Regions from separate parts of the Methyloversatilis discipulorum genome, predicted to be linked through region 2. Evidence: predicted binding sites of a transcription regulator. Region 2 holds the regulator's gene; the other holds the start of a gene.

Region 1 (7,755 bases), 1.3 Mb from region 2:
GACACCGGCGCGGTGGCGCTGCGCGTCGTCGGCCGCGACAACAACGGCAATCGCATCGACGCCAAGGTGCAGCCATGATGGCCCGCCTCCTCACTGCACTGGTCGCCTTTGCGCTGAGCTTCGCGGCACACGCGGCCACACCTTTCGACTATCGCCTGAAGCCGGAGAAGATCGCCGACGACACCTGGGTGCTGATCGGCAGCACCGAGGACATCACGCGCGCGAACGGCGGCAATATCGTGAATACCGCCTTTGTCGTGACCAAGGAGGGCGTGGTCGTGATCGACAGCGGTCCGTCGCGCCGCTACGGCGAACAGATGAGGGCGGCCATCGCCCGCGTGACCGACAAGCCGGTCGTGCGCGTGTTCAATACGCACCATCACCCCGATCACTTCCTCGGCAATCAGGCTTACGCCGATGTTCCGATCGCCGCATTGCCCGCCACGCGCGCTGGCGAGCGTGACGACGGCGGCGCCTTTGCCGACAACATGTACCGGATGGCGGGCGACTGGGCATCCGGCACCGAGCCCCAGGTTGCGCAGCAGGACGTGCAGCCCGGACGGCTGACGGTGGGCGGACACGAGTTCGAACTGATCGCGCTTGAGGGGCACACCGCTGGCGACCTGGCCATCCTCGATCACCGGACCGGCGTGCTGTTCGCCGGCGATCTGGTGTTCCTCGATCGTGCCCCGACCACGCCGCACGCGTCGGTGCAGCGCTGGTTGAAGTCGCTCGACGCGCTGGCGGCACTGGGTGCGAAGAAGACACTGCCCGGTCACGGTCCGGTGCATGCCGGGACGGTCGGCATCGAGCAGACGCGTGACTGGCTCAAGTGGCTGGATCAGACCCTGATGCAGTCGGCGGCAAACGGTCTCGACATGGCCGAAGTGATGCGCCTGCCGCTGCCCGAGCGCTTCGAACGCATGCCGCTGGCCCGCAGCGAGTTCGAGCGTTCGGTCACCCACCTGTATGGCGCCTACGAGTTGCGCGCGCTGGACAGTGTTGCACTGCCTGTGTTGCAACAAAAATGAACACCTGACCCGTTTCGCATCGCAGGAGTGCGGTGCGAACGGGATTTTCTCCTTGTTTTGGGCTGGCCCGTTTTTTGCGGTCGGTCTCCTGCCGAAAAAGGGAACCATTCCCTTCGTGCAAGAGAGAAATTCACCAACGAGGAGGAAGTATGAAAGGCTTGCGTAATTCCACGCTGTCCAGCCTGCTGGTTGCGGCGTTCGCCGCGATGGCAGCACCGCAGGTCATGGCTGGTGTGACCGACCGTGACATCGAAAACGACGCGAAGACGACCGGCGATGTGCTGTCGTGGGGCATGGGCACGGAAGGCCAGCGCTACAGCCCGCTCGACAAGATCAACCTCGGCAACGTCAAGAACCTGGTTCCGGTGTGGTCGTTCTCGTTCGGCGGCGAAAAGCAGCGCGGTCAGGAATCGCAGCCGCTCGTCGTCAATGGCAAGATGTTCGTTACGGGTTCCTACTCCCGCCTGTACGCACTCGATGCCAAGACCGGCGCCAAGCTGTGGCAATACGAGCACCGCCTGCCGGACGGCATCATGCCGTGCTGCGACGTGGTGAACCGCGGTGCCGCCGTGTATGACAACCTGGTCATCTTCAGCACGCTGGACGCACAACTGGTTGCTCTCGACCAGAACACCGGCAAGGTCGTCTGGAAGGAAAAGATCGACGACTACCAGGCTGGTTACTCCAATACCGCAGCTCCGATCATCGCCAAGGGCCTGATCCTGACCGGCGTGTCCGGTGGTGAGTTCGGCATCGTCGGCCGTGTCGAGGCGCGCGACGCCAAGACGGGCAAGATGGTGTGGAGCCGTCCGACCGTCGAAGGCCACATGGGCTACAAGTTCGATGCCGCCGGCAACAAGGTCGAAAACGGCATCAGCGGCACCACCAACGCCAGCTGGCAGGGCGACCTGTGGAAGACCGGTGGCGCGGCCACCTGGCTCGGCGGCTCCTACGACGCCAAGACCGGTCTGGCCTACTTCGGCACCGGCAACCCGGCCCCGTGGAACAGCCACCTGCGCCCCGGTGACAATCTGTACTCGTGCTCGACCGTCGCCATCGACGTCGCTACCGGCCAGATCAAGTGGCACTTCCAGGGCACGCCGAACGACGGCTGGGACTATGACGGCGTGAACGAATTCGTCACGTTCGACATGAACGGCAAGCGCATGGGCGGCAAGGCCGACCGTAACGGCTTCTTCTACGTTCTGGATGCCCAGACCGGCAAGTTCGAGCGCGGCTTCCCCTTCGTCAAGAAGATCACCTGGGCCAAGGGCCTGGACGCCAACGGCAAGCCGATCTTCGATCCGGCCAACCGCCCGGGCGACCCGTCCAAGGGCGCCGACGGCAAGAAGGGTGAAGTGGTGTTCTCCGCGCCGTCCTTCCTCGGTGGCAAGAACCAGATGCCGATGGCCTACAGCCCGGATACCGGCCTGTTCTACGTGCCGGCCAACGAGTGGGGCATGGAAATCTGGAACGAGCCGATCACCTACAAGAAGGGTGCTGCCTATCTGGGCGCCGGCTTCACCATCAAGACCATCGACGACAAGTACATCGGCGCGCTGCGTGCGGTCGATCCGAAGACTGGCAAGATCGTCTGGGAAGTCACCAACAACGCTCCGCTGTGGGGTGGTGTGATGACGACCAAGGGTGGCCTGGTGTTCTGGGGTACGCCTGAAGGTTTCCTGAAGGCCGCCGACGCGAAGACTGGCAAGGAAGTGTGGTCCTTCCAGACCGGTACCGGCGTCGTGGCGCCCCCGATCACCTGGGAACAGGACGGCGAGCAGTACATCGGCGTCGCCGCCGGCTGGGGTGGCGCTGTGCCGCTGTGGGGCGGGGACGTGGCCAAGAAGGTCAACTACCTGAACCAGGGTGGTTCGATGTGGGTGTTCAAGCTGCACAAGTAATGACATCGACGACCTGTGCTGGCATAGCGCTTGCATAAGTCGTACATCCCGGCGCCTCTGGGCGTCGGGATAAAGGAAACAAGCGGGCAGGTCGCGGCGGACTGGAGCGACGTACTGGAACTTCAGGCCGAGCCCGCTTCCGGTGGTGTGATCCATCCCCGGTTTCGCGGCCGTATCCGTTCCGTTACAGGCAGTTTCGGGGTGGTGTTGTTCTCTTCAGTTAGACATGGCTCTTTGGCCGGCTTACCCAAGCCGGCCATTTTTTTGCCTGTCCGAAACGGGTGCTGATGCACGTGCGGGAGCGATTCCCGCCCGCTGTACAGGTGGAACGTTACTGTACGAAGTGTTCAGTTCCGTGGCTGCCGTCCTGGCAGTGCGGTGGCCGGAGCCTGATCAGCCTTCCTTCAGCTTGCGATAGAGCGTGGTCCGGCTAATGCCCAACTCACGCGCAGTGGCGGCCACGTTCCCCTCGTTGCGCGACAGCGACTCGCGTATTGCGCGCAGCGTGAGGCTGTCGAGGTCGCACGGCGCCTGGGTGGCGACCGCACGGAACTCGGGCTCGCTCGGTGCGAACGTCGGCGCGCCGCCCAGTTCATCAATGAAGTCGTCCGGGAGATGGGTCTTGCGGATGCAGCCATCGTCGGCGGCCATGACGCCGGCGGTGCGCAACAGATTCGCCAGCTGGCGCATATTGCCCGGCCACGGATGCCGCTCGAACAGCGCGACTACTTCGTCGTCGATGCGCAGCCCCTGCGGAATGGATTCCTCGCTGGCGAGAATGCGATGCACCAGCGCACGCAGATCGCTGCGTTCGCGCAGCGGCGGCAGCATCACGGTGAGACCATTGAGGCGGTAGTAAAGGTCGGCGCGGAAGCTGCCCTGGGCGACCAGGTCGCGCAGCTTGCGGTGGGTCGCGCAGATGATGGACAGATCGACCGGTGTTGCGCGACCGCTACCCAGCGGCACCACGGTACGTTCCTGCAGCACGCGCAGCAGGCGCGCCTGCAGTGCCAGCGGCATGTCGCCGATTTCGTCGAGGAAGAGCGTGCCACCGTCCGCCTGCATGATGCGGCCCGGGTAGCCTTTGCGACGCGCACCGGTGAAAGCACCTTCCTCGTAGCCGAACAGCTCCGACTCGATCAGGCCGTCGGGGATGGCGGCGCAGTTCACGGCGACGAAGGTCTGGTCGCGGCGCGGGCCTTCGTCGTGAATGGCGCGCGCCAGCAGTTCCTTGCCAGTGCCGGTCTCACCCTGGATCAGTACCGGGATGTCCCGCCCGAGCACCCGACGGACCTTTTCGACGACCGCATCCATCTGTGCGTCGCCGGTGCTCAGCCGAGCCAGTCCGCGGTCCTTGGCGATCTGCACCCGACTGACCGACTGACCGGATTCCGGACGCTGCACGTCCATGCTGATCACACGGGCCGGCGGACGGCTCTGATTGCCTGCTTGCGGGCGACCGAACAGCGTGCGCCCGCCGAACAGACGCAGTTCGAGCATGTCGGTGCCGCGCAGCAGCGGGTCGTACAGCGCACCCAGCGGTTTGTCGAACATCGAACTGAAGGTGTGCGTCAGCAGTTCGGCGTGGCTGCGGCCGATCAGCCGACAGGCGCTGCGGTTGGCGGACAGCACGCGGCCGTCCTGATCGAAGGCGAGCAGGGCTTCGAATACGGTGCCTATCAGTTCCTGCTGGACATGACAGTGCAGCAGGAAACCGTCCGGGAAGGCGTGCGCGAACATCTGGTTCTCGATGGTCTGCACCGCCAGATTGATCAGCGCCAGGCTGTGATGCGACGGGTTGCGCGAATCCCCGGTGACGTCGAGTACGCCTAGCATGCGGCTGCACGGGTCGAAGATGGGCGAGGCCGAGCAGGTGAGGAAGTGGTTGGCCGAAAAGAAGTGCTGCGAACCGTGCACCGACACCGGCACCTTTTCCACCAGCGCCGTGCCGATAGCGTTGGTGCCCTTGCTTTCCTCCGACCATTCGACGCCGGGCGACAGCGCCACCTTGGAGGCGCGGTCGAGGAAGGTCTGGTCGCCGACCGAATGGATGATGAAACCGGACGCATTGGTCAGCACGATCATGCTGCCCGAGCGGGCGATCTGCGCGTACAGGCCGTTCATCACCGGCGCTGCGTGCTTGAGCAGCGACTCGTTGCGCTCGCGTTCGGTCAGCAGCAGGTCGCGCCGGGCTCTTTCGACTTCGCGGCTGTTCTTGTCGGCGTCGAGGCCGCGGCTGATGCAGCGGCTCCACGACGTTTCAATCAGTGCAGGCAGGACGCCTGCAGGCACTTCGCCAGCGCTGCGCATGATTTCGTGTGCCTGTTCGCTGCGCGCGATGTCGGCGGGGCTTGATTCCATGGTCTCCTCCGAGCCCGTTTCCGGGATGCACGGCCGGTTGTACCGGCTCTCACCTCCAGCAGGGAAGCAGCAGCTTGTGCCTGCACATCAACCCGCCGGACTGTCAGAGCGTTATAACTTGATTCGCTTCGAGACGCTACACCTGTCTCAAAATGGACATGAGCTTGGCACGATTCATGCAATCAGGCACACCCGCAAGCTGACTTGCAGCATATGAACATCCACGGAGGAGTTATGAAAGCAGGAGCCGCAACTTTGAAAACGACCGCCATCGTCACCGCATTGATCGCGCTGGGCAGCATGACCACGATGCGTGTCGAAGCTCACGGCGACGTCGTGCCGCAGGCCGTCGATGTGAGCACGCTGAAGGCGCTGGGCGCCGAGTGGCGCAAGGAGAATCCGTACCGCGGCGACAAGGAAGCGGTCCGCGTCGGCAGCTCCGCCTACAATCAGAACTGTGCGCGCTGTCACGGTCTGGAGGCCGTCAGCGGCGGCATTGCTCCGGATCTGCGCATGCTCCCGATCGACGCTGAAACCGACGACTACTTCATCAACACCGTGCGCCGCGGCCGCGTGCGCAACGGCGCCGTCTACATGCCGCCGTTCGAGGAAGCGCTGTCGCAGGAAGCCATGTGGGCCATTCGCGCCTATATCGAAACCCGTCATGAAGAGTGATTCTGCGTTGCAGCGGCGTCGTCTGCTGCTCGCCGGCGCGGGCCTCGCGCTGACCGGTTTGCCCGCATGGGCGGACGGCGACGAGGTCTGGGCCGGCGTCCGGAAGTCCGGCCTGCTGCGTGTCGCCTTCTACAAGGATTTCGCGCCGTTCTCGAACGAGGGCAAGGGTTCTGACGTCGACATCGCGGCCGCTCTGGCGGCGCGCATGGGACTGAAGATGTCGCCGATGTTCTTCGACGCCGACGAGAACATGGGCGACGACCTGCGCAATATGGTCTGGAAGGGCCACTACATGGGCTACGGCCCGGCCGACATGATGATGCACGCGCCGGTTGATCGCGAGTACATGGCGCGTCAGGACAAGGTGGAATTCATCGCGCCGTATCACCGCGAGCGCTATGCGGTCGCCTACGACAGGCGCCGTGTGGACAACCTCGAAACGATGGCGCCGTTCGAAAAGCTACCCTGTGGCGTGGTGGTCGATACGCTGCCCGACTCACTGATGCTGTCGGCCGACGGTGGGCGCTATCGCAGTCAGCTCAAGCATTACAAGACGCTGACCGACGCGATGGCCGCCTTGCGCTCGGGCGAGGTTGCCGGCGTGATGGCGCTGCAGGGTGAGCTCGAAGGCGCGGTCGCCGGCGACGCGAACTTCCCGGTCGGTCCGGCGCCGATCGCTCTGCTCAATACGCGTCAGTGGCCCGTCGGCATCGCCATCCGCAAGGGCGAGCAGCAGCTCGGCCGGGCCATCATGGAGGCGATGAACGCGCTGGTTGCTGACGGCGAGATCGAGCGCATCATGGCGCGACACAATATCAAGTGGCGTGCACCCTGAGTGTTCAGGTGTCCAGTTTATGGACACCTGAACACCTGCGTCGCAAATAACGATTTTTGAGACACGCGAAGCGCACAGACGCGAAAATCCGGGCGCTAAAATATGAAGTGTTTTTCATAGCGGGGCGGTTTTCCCGCGTAAACAGCCCGGCGACCCGTATCACGCCCAGAACGTGGAGGAGCGAATCAACATGCAGAAGTCCCTACACATCGATCCCTCGAAATGCACCAGCTGCCTGCAATGCGAAATGGCCTGTTCGTTCGAGAACTACGGTGTCTTCAACAACTCGCTGTCGCGCATCAAGGTGTTCGACTTCCACCACACCGGCGCCAAGGTTCCCTATACCTGTACGCAGTGCGATGAAGCTTGGTGCATGCACGCCTGTCCGGTCGAGGCGATCAAGCTGGACAAGACCAATGGCGCCAAGGTCGTGTTCGAGGACGTGTGCGTGGGCTGCAAGGTGTGCACGATCGCCTGTCCGTTCGGCACGGTGAATTACGTGGCTGAGACCGGCAAGGTGCAGAAGTGCGATCTGTGCGGCGGCAACCCGGCCTGTGCGGAAGCCTGTCCGACCGGTGCCATCACCTATGTGGACGCCAACTGGACCGGTCTGGACCGCATGCGCCAGTGGGCCGACAAGCTCGGCAACCAGCCCGCCTGATTTTCGGAGGAACACAAAATGGCATGGACCCGCAAAATCCTGCGCGTTAACCTGACCGACCGCACCTGTAAGAGCGAGCCTCTGAACATGCAGTGGGCTCAGGACTATCTCGGCCAGCGTGGTCTGGCGACGAAGTATCTGGTGTCGGAAATCGATCCCAAGGTCGATCCGCTGTCGCCGGACAACAAGATCATCTGGGCGACCGGTCCGCTGACCGGCACCATGGCCTCGACCGGTGGCCGCTATTCGGTCGTCACCAAGGGCCCGCTGACCGGCGCCATCGCCTGT
Region 2 (7,755 bases):
GCCTCGCCGGCGGCGTAGCTGCCGCGGCTGCCGCCGAGGATGCCGATGATGTTGCCGAGCGTGCGGCCGCTGACGCCCTCCTTCGCGGCGGCGACCTGCTCGGCCTTCAGGATGTCGAACTTGACCACGTACTTGGTCGTCTTGAACTTGCCCTTCTGCAGCATCTTGCGCGCGGAGCCGGGGTCGCCCATCGAGTAGGCGAGCTGGAACTCGTTCAGCAGCGGACCCATGTCCGAACGTTCGAGCACCTTGAAGTTGGCCTGCGACAGTTCCAGTTCGCCGAAATCAGCGATGTTGTTCGACGCGAACTTCTGCGTGAACGTCGCGTTGTTGCTCTTGATCTCGCCCGGCACGACGACCACCGTGGGGCCCGGCTTGTTCTTGTTGCTGTATTCGACAGCCTTGTACATCGCCTTGTCGGCGCTCTCGTTGGCCTTCTGCGACACGCTGTCGCCAGCGGTCGGCGAAGCGCTTTCGAAGGTGGGCTGGGCGTACGCGAGCGGCAGCAGGCTGCCGACGGCGGCGGCGAATGCCGCGGATTTCAGTGCGCGATGCAAGGTGATGTTCATGGAGGTCCCTTTCTCTGAAGATTGCTGGGACGCCTGCGCCCCGTTATGTGTCCGCGCGGTCGGGCCGCGCGGTGCCTATTTGCTTTTCTTCTTGCCGCTTGCGGGCGGATTGGCCGCGCAGTAGCCGCCGAGCAGCGAACTGACGACGGCGTCGGCCTGTTCCTCGATCAGCGTGCTGGCCATGCCGAGCGTGTCGCTGCCGGAATACGATTCGGCTTTCGCGCTGGCTTCGGAAATCATCTTTCCGCCGGGGGTCATCAGTACGTACGCAATCGAAACATAGACCTCGGGAATGCGCAGCACAGGATTGATCGTCGAACGGGAGTCGATCGTGCCGCGCATCACCAGTTGTGCGCCCATCTTCTTCGACGCCGCGAGCGCTGCGTCCGGGTCGTTGCGGAAATAGGCATCGACCTCGGCCTGCGCGATCTGCGCGCGGATTTCCTGCTGGGAATAGGTGCGGATGCCGTGCTTGAGCAGGCGCTTGTTGATCGAGTTGAAGTGCGGGCTGAAACGGGCCTGCTCGGCAGTGACCCCTTCGCCGGTGCGCTCGCCCATCACGATCATGATCTTCCGGCGCCGCAGTTCGTCAAGGCAGGCCGGCGGCAGCGACAGCACGTGCGCGGCAGCGGCGGCACGGGCTTCCTCGTCCGCGGCGGCGTCCTTCTTCGCGTCCTCGGAGAAACTGAAGGCAAGGACGCCGGGGGCCGCGATGGCGAGGGCGGTGGCAAGCAGTGCGGGGCGCAGGAATCGGTCGCGCAACATCGGGCAGCTCCGACGTTCGAAGACGATCGACTATACCAAAAGGTTTTTGCCTGTCCGGCAGGCCCGGCGCGCCTTTCGGGGACGTCTTGTTGCATAGCGCACGAAAGCAGGTGCGACCCGCCACCGCGGGCGGGCCGATGCTGCCGCGTTCAGGTCTTCGAGCACTCGCTGATGAAGGCCTTGCGCTCGTCACCCTTCAGCGATTTGGCGCTGGCTTCGGCGCGACACTGCTTCTTGCGCGCTGCAGCATCGTCGGATGCGTCTGCAGTGGTCGTCGCCTCGCTCTTTCCGGACGACAGGCAGCTGCTCATGAAGGACTTGCGCTCGTCGCCCTTCAGCGACTTTTCCTTCGCCTCCTTGTTGCAGGCACGCATCCTGTCCTGCTGTGGGCCGGCGACGGCGGCATGCGGGAAGGAGGCGAGCAGGGTGATGCTGACGAGTGTGCAGCTGAGCGTAAGGCGGGTATTCGGCATGACTGAGCTCCTGGCTGTGCAGCATGAAATGACAATACCGGCGGCGGCCCGGGCGGGCTGCCGTCGTGCATGTTATGCATATGTCATCATCATGTACAGTCGCCGGGTCAGCCATCCTCCCCGCCGAGGGCGCGGCGCTGGCGTTCGACGAATTCGAGCGTCGAATCGATGCCGCGGAAACTCAGTATCGTGGTACGCACGGCGGCCTCGACCAGCACCGCCAGGTTGCGGCCAGCTGCAACCGGAATGACCACCTTGCGTATCTTCACGCCGAGGATGTCCATCACCTCGTTGTCCAGCGGCATGCGCGTGGCTTCGGGCAGGCCGGTCACCTGCTTCTGCAGATGCACCACCAGTTGCAGCTTCATCTTGCGCCGACAGGCGGTTTCGCCGAATACGGTGCGGATGTTCAGTACGCCCAGCCCGCGCACTTCGAGGAAATCCTTCAGCAGTTCCGGGCAGCGTCCTTCGAGCACATTGGGTGCGATGCGCGAAATGTCGACGCAGTCGTCGGCCACCAGGCCGTGACCGCGCGAAATCAGTTCCAGCGCCAGTTCGCTCTTGCCGACGCCGGAGTCACCGGTGATCAGCACACCCATGCCCAGCACGTCCATCGACACGCCGTGCAGCGTGGTCTGGTCCGCCAGTTCGCGCGCCAGATAGGCGCGCAGCTGGTCGATCACCGAGGCAGCGCTGCGCTGCGTGGTCATCAGCGGGATGCCGCGGCTGGCGCAGCCGCTGCGGATGGTGGGCGGCGGATCGGCACCGTCGGCAACGATGAAGGCGGGCGGACGGGCGTCGAGCAGGGTATCGACGATGTCTTCGACCTTGCGTGTCGAGACGCTTTCGGCCCACAGGATTTCCGGCACGCCGACGACCTGTATGCGTCGGGTGTGGATGGTGTTCAGGTGGCCGACGAGGTCGGCCGGTGACAGACCGATCTGGTCGGCGACGATCAGCGTTTCACCACTGCCGCACTGCCATTGCAGGCGCAGCCGGTCGCGATTGTCCTCAAACAGCCGCGCGACGCTGAGTTTCCGCATGCGCGGGCTGCCAGGCTGTGAACAGGGTGTGGATGGCGGGTACGTCGGCGGCCTGCATCAGCTGTTCGCGGAAGGCCTTGTCGGCAAACATCTGCGCCAGCTCGGACAGGATCTGCAGATGCAGTTCGGTCGCCTGCTCCGGGACCAGCAGCACGAACAGGAGATTGACCGGGCGGCCGTCCGGCGCGTCGAAGGCAACCGGGTTTTCCAGTCGCACGAAGCCGCCGATGGCTTCCTTCAGGCCCTTGATGCGGCCATGCGGAATGGCCACACCCTGGCCGAGGCCGGTCGAACCGAGCTTTTCGCGCGCGAACAGGCTGTCGAACACCTGGCTGCGGGCGATGCCCTGGTTGTTTTCGAAAAGCAGGCCGGCTTGTTCGAACACACGCTTCTTGCTGCTGGCGTCGAGGCCGAGGCAGATGTTCGAAATGGGCAACAGCTTTGCGATAAGCGTCATGTCAGGGGCTACTCCGAACACGCGGCGGGCGCGGTACCGAGGTTAACGGTCGCCGCGCCGGAAAAGTTGATTGCACTGCAACAAGGCCGCGGATTATACGCCCCTGGCAGCGGGCAATCGTTTCATTCTGCCGCCTGGTGCTTCAGTGCTTCACGGGTGTGTTCGCCGGACTTCTCCTTGTGCTTGAGCACCTGGCGATCGAGCTTGTCGATCAGGTTGTCGAGCGTCGCGTACATGTCCTCGCTTTCGGCTTCCACGAAGATGTCCTTGCCGCGGACGTGCAGCGTAACTTCCGCCTTCTGTCGCAGCTTTTCCACCGACAGGATGACGGAAACGCTGGTCACGTGGTCGAAATGGCGGATCACGCGGTCGAGTTTCGTTTCGACGTATTCGCGGATGGCCGGGGTGACTTCGAGGTGATGGCCGGTGATGGTGAGGTTCATGCTGCCTCCTTTCGTTACGGGACGAAAAATGCGTGGCGATCGGGTCGGTCGATGTGATCCGTCTCAGATCGCCTTGCGCACGCTGACCGGCGGGATGTTCAGGGACTCACGGTACTTGGCGATGGTGCGCCGCGCAACGACGATGCCCTGCTGGCCCAGTATCTCCGCGATGCGCGAGTCCGACAGCGGACGCTTGGCATCCTCGGCGCCCACCAACTGGCGGATGAGCGCGCGGATCGCGGTGGCCGAACAGGCCCCGCCACTTTCGGTCGCCACATGGCTTCCGAAGAAATACTTCAGTTCGAACAGGCCGCGTGTCGTCGCCATGTACTTCTGCGAGGTGACACGCGAAATGGTGGATTCGTGCAATTCGAGCGTTTCGGCGATCTCGCGCAGCGTCAGCGGTCGCATCGCCACCTCGCCGAACTCGAAGAACTGGCGCTGCCGTTCGACGATGGCCTGCGACACGCGCAGGATGGTGTCGAAGCGCTGCTGCACGTTCTTGATCAGCCACTTGGCTTCCTGCAGCTGACCGGACAGGCCGCTGCCGCGCTGGCCCTGCAGGATTTCGGCGTACAGACGGTTGATGCGCAGCCGCGGCATCGCGTCCGGGTTGAGCAGGGCCGTCCATTGACCGCGCACCTTGCGTACCACCACGTCGGGCACGATGTAGCGCGCGTCGATCGGTGCGAACTGCGCGCCCGGGCGCGGGTTCAGCGAGCGGATGAGTGTCTGCGCGGCGCGCAGAAGCTCTTCGTCGCAGCCGACGGCGCGGCGGATCTTGGCGAAGTCACGCGCGGCCAGCAGGTCGATGTGCTGGTCGATGATGGTGCGAGCCAGTGTCGACACTTCGTCGGTGGGCAGCGCATTGAGCTGCAGCAGCAGGCATTCGCGCGGGTCGCGGGCACCGACGCCAACCGGGTCGAAGTTCTGCAGCTGGCGCAGCGCGATCGACAGGTCGTCGAGGTCGATGTCGGCTTCTTCCGGCAGCAGCTCGACCAGTTCGGTCAGTTCCTGGTTCAGGTAGCCGTCGTCGTCCAGCGCCTCGATCAGCAGGCGGATCAGGTAGCGGTCGCGCTCGCTCATCTGCGACAGCGCAAGCTGACCACACAGGTGGTCGCGCAGCGAGGTACCGGCGGCCTGTACGTCCTGGTAGTCGCCGTCCTCGTCGTCGCCGCCGCTGCGTGAGCCGTAGCTGCCGCTTTCGCCGGACCAGTCGTCCATGTCGGCGCTGCTGGCGCTCTCCTGGGCGCGCTGCTCCTCCTGCTGGGCGTCCGCGCTCTCCTGCGGCGTGCTGTCGCGCGTCTCGCCCATGCTGTCCTGCGGCGGCTGGTAGTTCGCGACCGGCTCGCTGTCGTCGCGCTCGAGCATCGGGTTCTCGTCCAGGAAGCGTTCGATCTCCTGGTTGAACTCGATGGTCGACAGCTGCAGCAGCCGGATGGACTGCTGCAGTTGCGGCGTGAGCGCAAGATGCTGGGAAAGTTTGAGTTGCAGCGACTGCTTCATGGTGTGCAAATTTCGGCGGTCTAGAGGCGGAAGTGTTCGCCGAGATAGACCTTCCTGACGCTCTCGTTATACACGATTTCTTCAGGCCGGCCGCTCGCCAGTACCTCACCGGCGTTGATGATGTAGGCGCGATCGCAGATGCCCAGTGTCTCGCGCACGTTGTGGTCGGTGATCAGTACGCCGATGCCGCGCTCCTTCAGGAAACGGATGGTTTTCTGGATGTCGATGACGGCGATCGGGTCCACGCCGGCGAATGGTTCGTCGAGCAGGATGAAGCGCGGCGACGTCGCCAGCGCGCGGGCGATCTCGACGCGGCGACGCTCGCCGCCCGACAGCGCCGCGGCCGGGCTCTTGCGCAGGTGGCCGATGCCCAGCTCTTCCAGCAGCTCGTCCAGCCGCGCGGCGCGCCGGGTCGCATCCTTCTCGTTCAGCTCGAGGATGGCGAGGATGTTCTCCTCGACGTCCAGCTTGCGGAACACCGAATTCTCCTGCGGCAGGTAGGACAGCCCCTCGAGCGCCCGCCGGTGGATGGGCAGGTGGGTGAGCCGCTCGCCGTCGAGATGGATCTCGCCGCCGTCGGCGCTGACCAGGCCGACGATCATGTAGAAACAGGTGGTCTTGCCGGCGCCGTTCGGGCCCAGCAGTCCGATCACCTCGCCACTGCCGACCTCGAAGGACACGTCCTTCACCACCGGGCGCGACTTGTACTTTTTGCGCAGCCGTTCGACCTTGAGCCGGCTGACAGTCCGGGAATCACTCATCTTGTTCGGGTTGTTCGCGCAATACCTTGTGAATGCTATCGGCGGAAAAACCGCGAGATTGCAAAAATCTTGCCTGTTTCGCCCAGCTTTTGGCATCCGACGGGCGGGCGTCGAACTTGCGGGCCCACACGGCACGGGCGCGGACCGCCTCGTCGTCGCCGACGCTGGCCAGCGCATCCGCGACGTCGGCCTCGGCCACGCCGCGCTGTTTCAGGTCGTACTGCAGCCGGCGCGTGCCGAAGCGCGCCGCGCGTGAGGTTACGAACTGCCCGGCGAAACGGCTATCGGACAGCAGCCCGCACTCCTCGAAACGGACGAGCAGGGCGGCAATCTCGTCCTCGTCGCCGTCCTCGCGCAGCTTGCGCGCCAGTTCCGCCCGGCTGTGGTCGCGCCGCGCGAGCAGGCGCAAAGCCTTCTCGCGCAGCGCGGCGTTCACGCGGCGTCCGCCTTGCTGTCCGGCGCGATCACCGCCAGTTCGGGCATGCCGCAGGCGACACGCACCTTGTTCTCGATTTCGCGGGCCATCGCCGGATTGGCGCGCAGGAATTCGCGCACATTGTCCTTGCCCTGGCCGATGCGGTCGCCGCTGTAGGAATACCAGGCGCCGGACTTCTCGACGAACTTGTGCAGCACGCCCAGTTCGATGATTTCGCCTTCGCGCGAAATGCCCTCGCCGTACAGGATGTCGAATTCGGCCTGCTTGAACGGCGGCGCCACCTTGTTCTTGACCACCTTGACCCGGGTTTCCGAACCGACCACCTCTTCGCCCTTCTTGATCGCGCCGGTGCGGCGGATGTCCAGGCGGACCGAGGCGTAGAACTTCAGCGCATTGCCGCCGGTGGTGGTTTCCGGGTTGCCGAACATGACGCCGATCTTCATCCGGATCTGGTTGATGAAGATGACCAGCGTATTGGTGCGCTTGATGTTGGCGGTCAGCTTGCGCAGCGCCTGGCTCATCAGGCGGGCCTGCAGGCCGGGCAGCGAATCGCCCATTTCGCCCTCGATTTCAGCCTTCGGCGTCAGCGCGGCGACCGAGTCGATGACGATGATGTCGACGCCGCCCGAGCGCACCAGCATGTCGGCGATTTCCAGCGCCTGTTCGCCGGTGTCCGGCTGCGAGATGAGCAGGTCGTCGATGCGCACGCCCAGCTTGCCGGCGTACTGCACGTCGAGCGCGTGTTCGGCGTCGATGAAGGCCGCGGTGCCGCCGAGCTTCTGCATTTCGGCGATCACCTGCAGCGTCAGCGTGGTCTTGCCGGACGATTCCGGACCGTAGATCTCGACCACGCGGCCGCGCGGCAGGCCGCCGATGCCGAGCGCGATGTCCAGACCGAGCGAACCGGTCGACACCGCCTGGATGTCGTTTTCGAGCTGGCCGTCGCTCATGCGCATGATCGAGCCCTTGCCGAACTGCTTCTCGATCTGCGCGAGCGCTGCGGCGAGCGCCTTGGCCTTGCTATCGTCCATGCTGAATCCTTTCCTGGGTATGCGGTCGATTATGGCACAGTTCTTGCCACAGGGTCTTTTGGCGTGCCTCCCAGCAAAGCCAGGAGCACGGCCAGTGTATGACATGCGGATTGACGGCGGACCGCCTCGCGGTCGCCGTCGAAATGCCGGGTTTCGCTGCGGCTGCGGCCGTCGGCCAGCGCCCAGCCGAAGCACACGGTGCCCACCGGCTTGCCCGGTACTGCGCCGCCCGGGCCGGCGATGCCGGTGATCGACAGCGCGGCGGTGGCGT

Evidence for each region. Region 2 encodes sigma-54, which starts transcription at its own class of promoters, with help from an activator protein. Its sites were predicted from a motif close to TGGCACNNTTCCTGCT; they were not measured.
Region 1: the regulator sigma-54 is predicted to act here: its motif matches at 5,462-5,477, upstream of pedF (cytochrome c-550 PedF).

The regions. Positions count from the first base shown of each region.
Region 1 is NZ_AZUP01000001.1:1,275,689-1,283,443, reverse strand. It holds gene METFAM1_RS0105840 (quinoprotein dehydrogenase-associated SoxYZ-like carrier) at 1-78, shown strand, start outside; gene METFAM1_RS0105835 (quinoprotein relay system zinc metallohydrolase 1) at 75-1,031, shown strand; gene METFAM1_RS0105830 (PQQ-dependent methanol/ethanol family dehydrogenase) at 1,181-2,935, shown strand; gene METFAM1_RS0105825 (sigma-54-dependent Fis family transcriptional regulator) at 3,329-5,296, opposite strand; gene pedF (cytochrome c-550 PedF) at 5,552-5,971, shown strand; gene METFAM1_RS0105815 (substrate-binding periplasmic protein) at 5,961-6,806, shown strand; gene METFAM1_RS0105810 (4Fe-4S dicluster domain-containing protein) at 6,997-7,467, shown strand; gene METFAM1_RS0105805 (aldehyde ferredoxin oxidoreductase family protein) at 7,486-7,755, shown strand, end outside.
Region 2 is NZ_AZUP01000001.1:2,624,411-2,632,165, reverse strand. It holds gene METFAM1_RS0112300 (hypothetical protein) at 1-569, opposite strand, end outside; gene METFAM1_RS0112295 (hypothetical protein) at 645-1,334, opposite strand; gene METFAM1_RS0112290 (PsiF family protein) at 1,484-1,807, opposite strand; gene hprK (HPr(Ser) kinase/phosphatase) at 1,915-2,850, opposite strand; gene ptsN (PTS IIA-like nitrogen regulatory protein PtsN) at 2,819-3,307, opposite strand; gene hpf (ribosome hibernation-promoting factor, HPF/YfiA family) at 3,430-3,750, opposite strand; gene METFAM1_RS0112270 (RNA polymerase factor sigma-54) at 3,814-5,256, opposite strand; gene lptB (LPS export ABC transporter ATP-binding protein) at 5,277-6,017, opposite strand; gene recX (recombination regulator RecX) at 6,010-6,453, opposite strand; gene recA (recombinase RecA) at 6,450-7,484, opposite strand; gene METFAM1_RS0112250 (CinA family protein) at 7,514-7,755, opposite strand, start outside.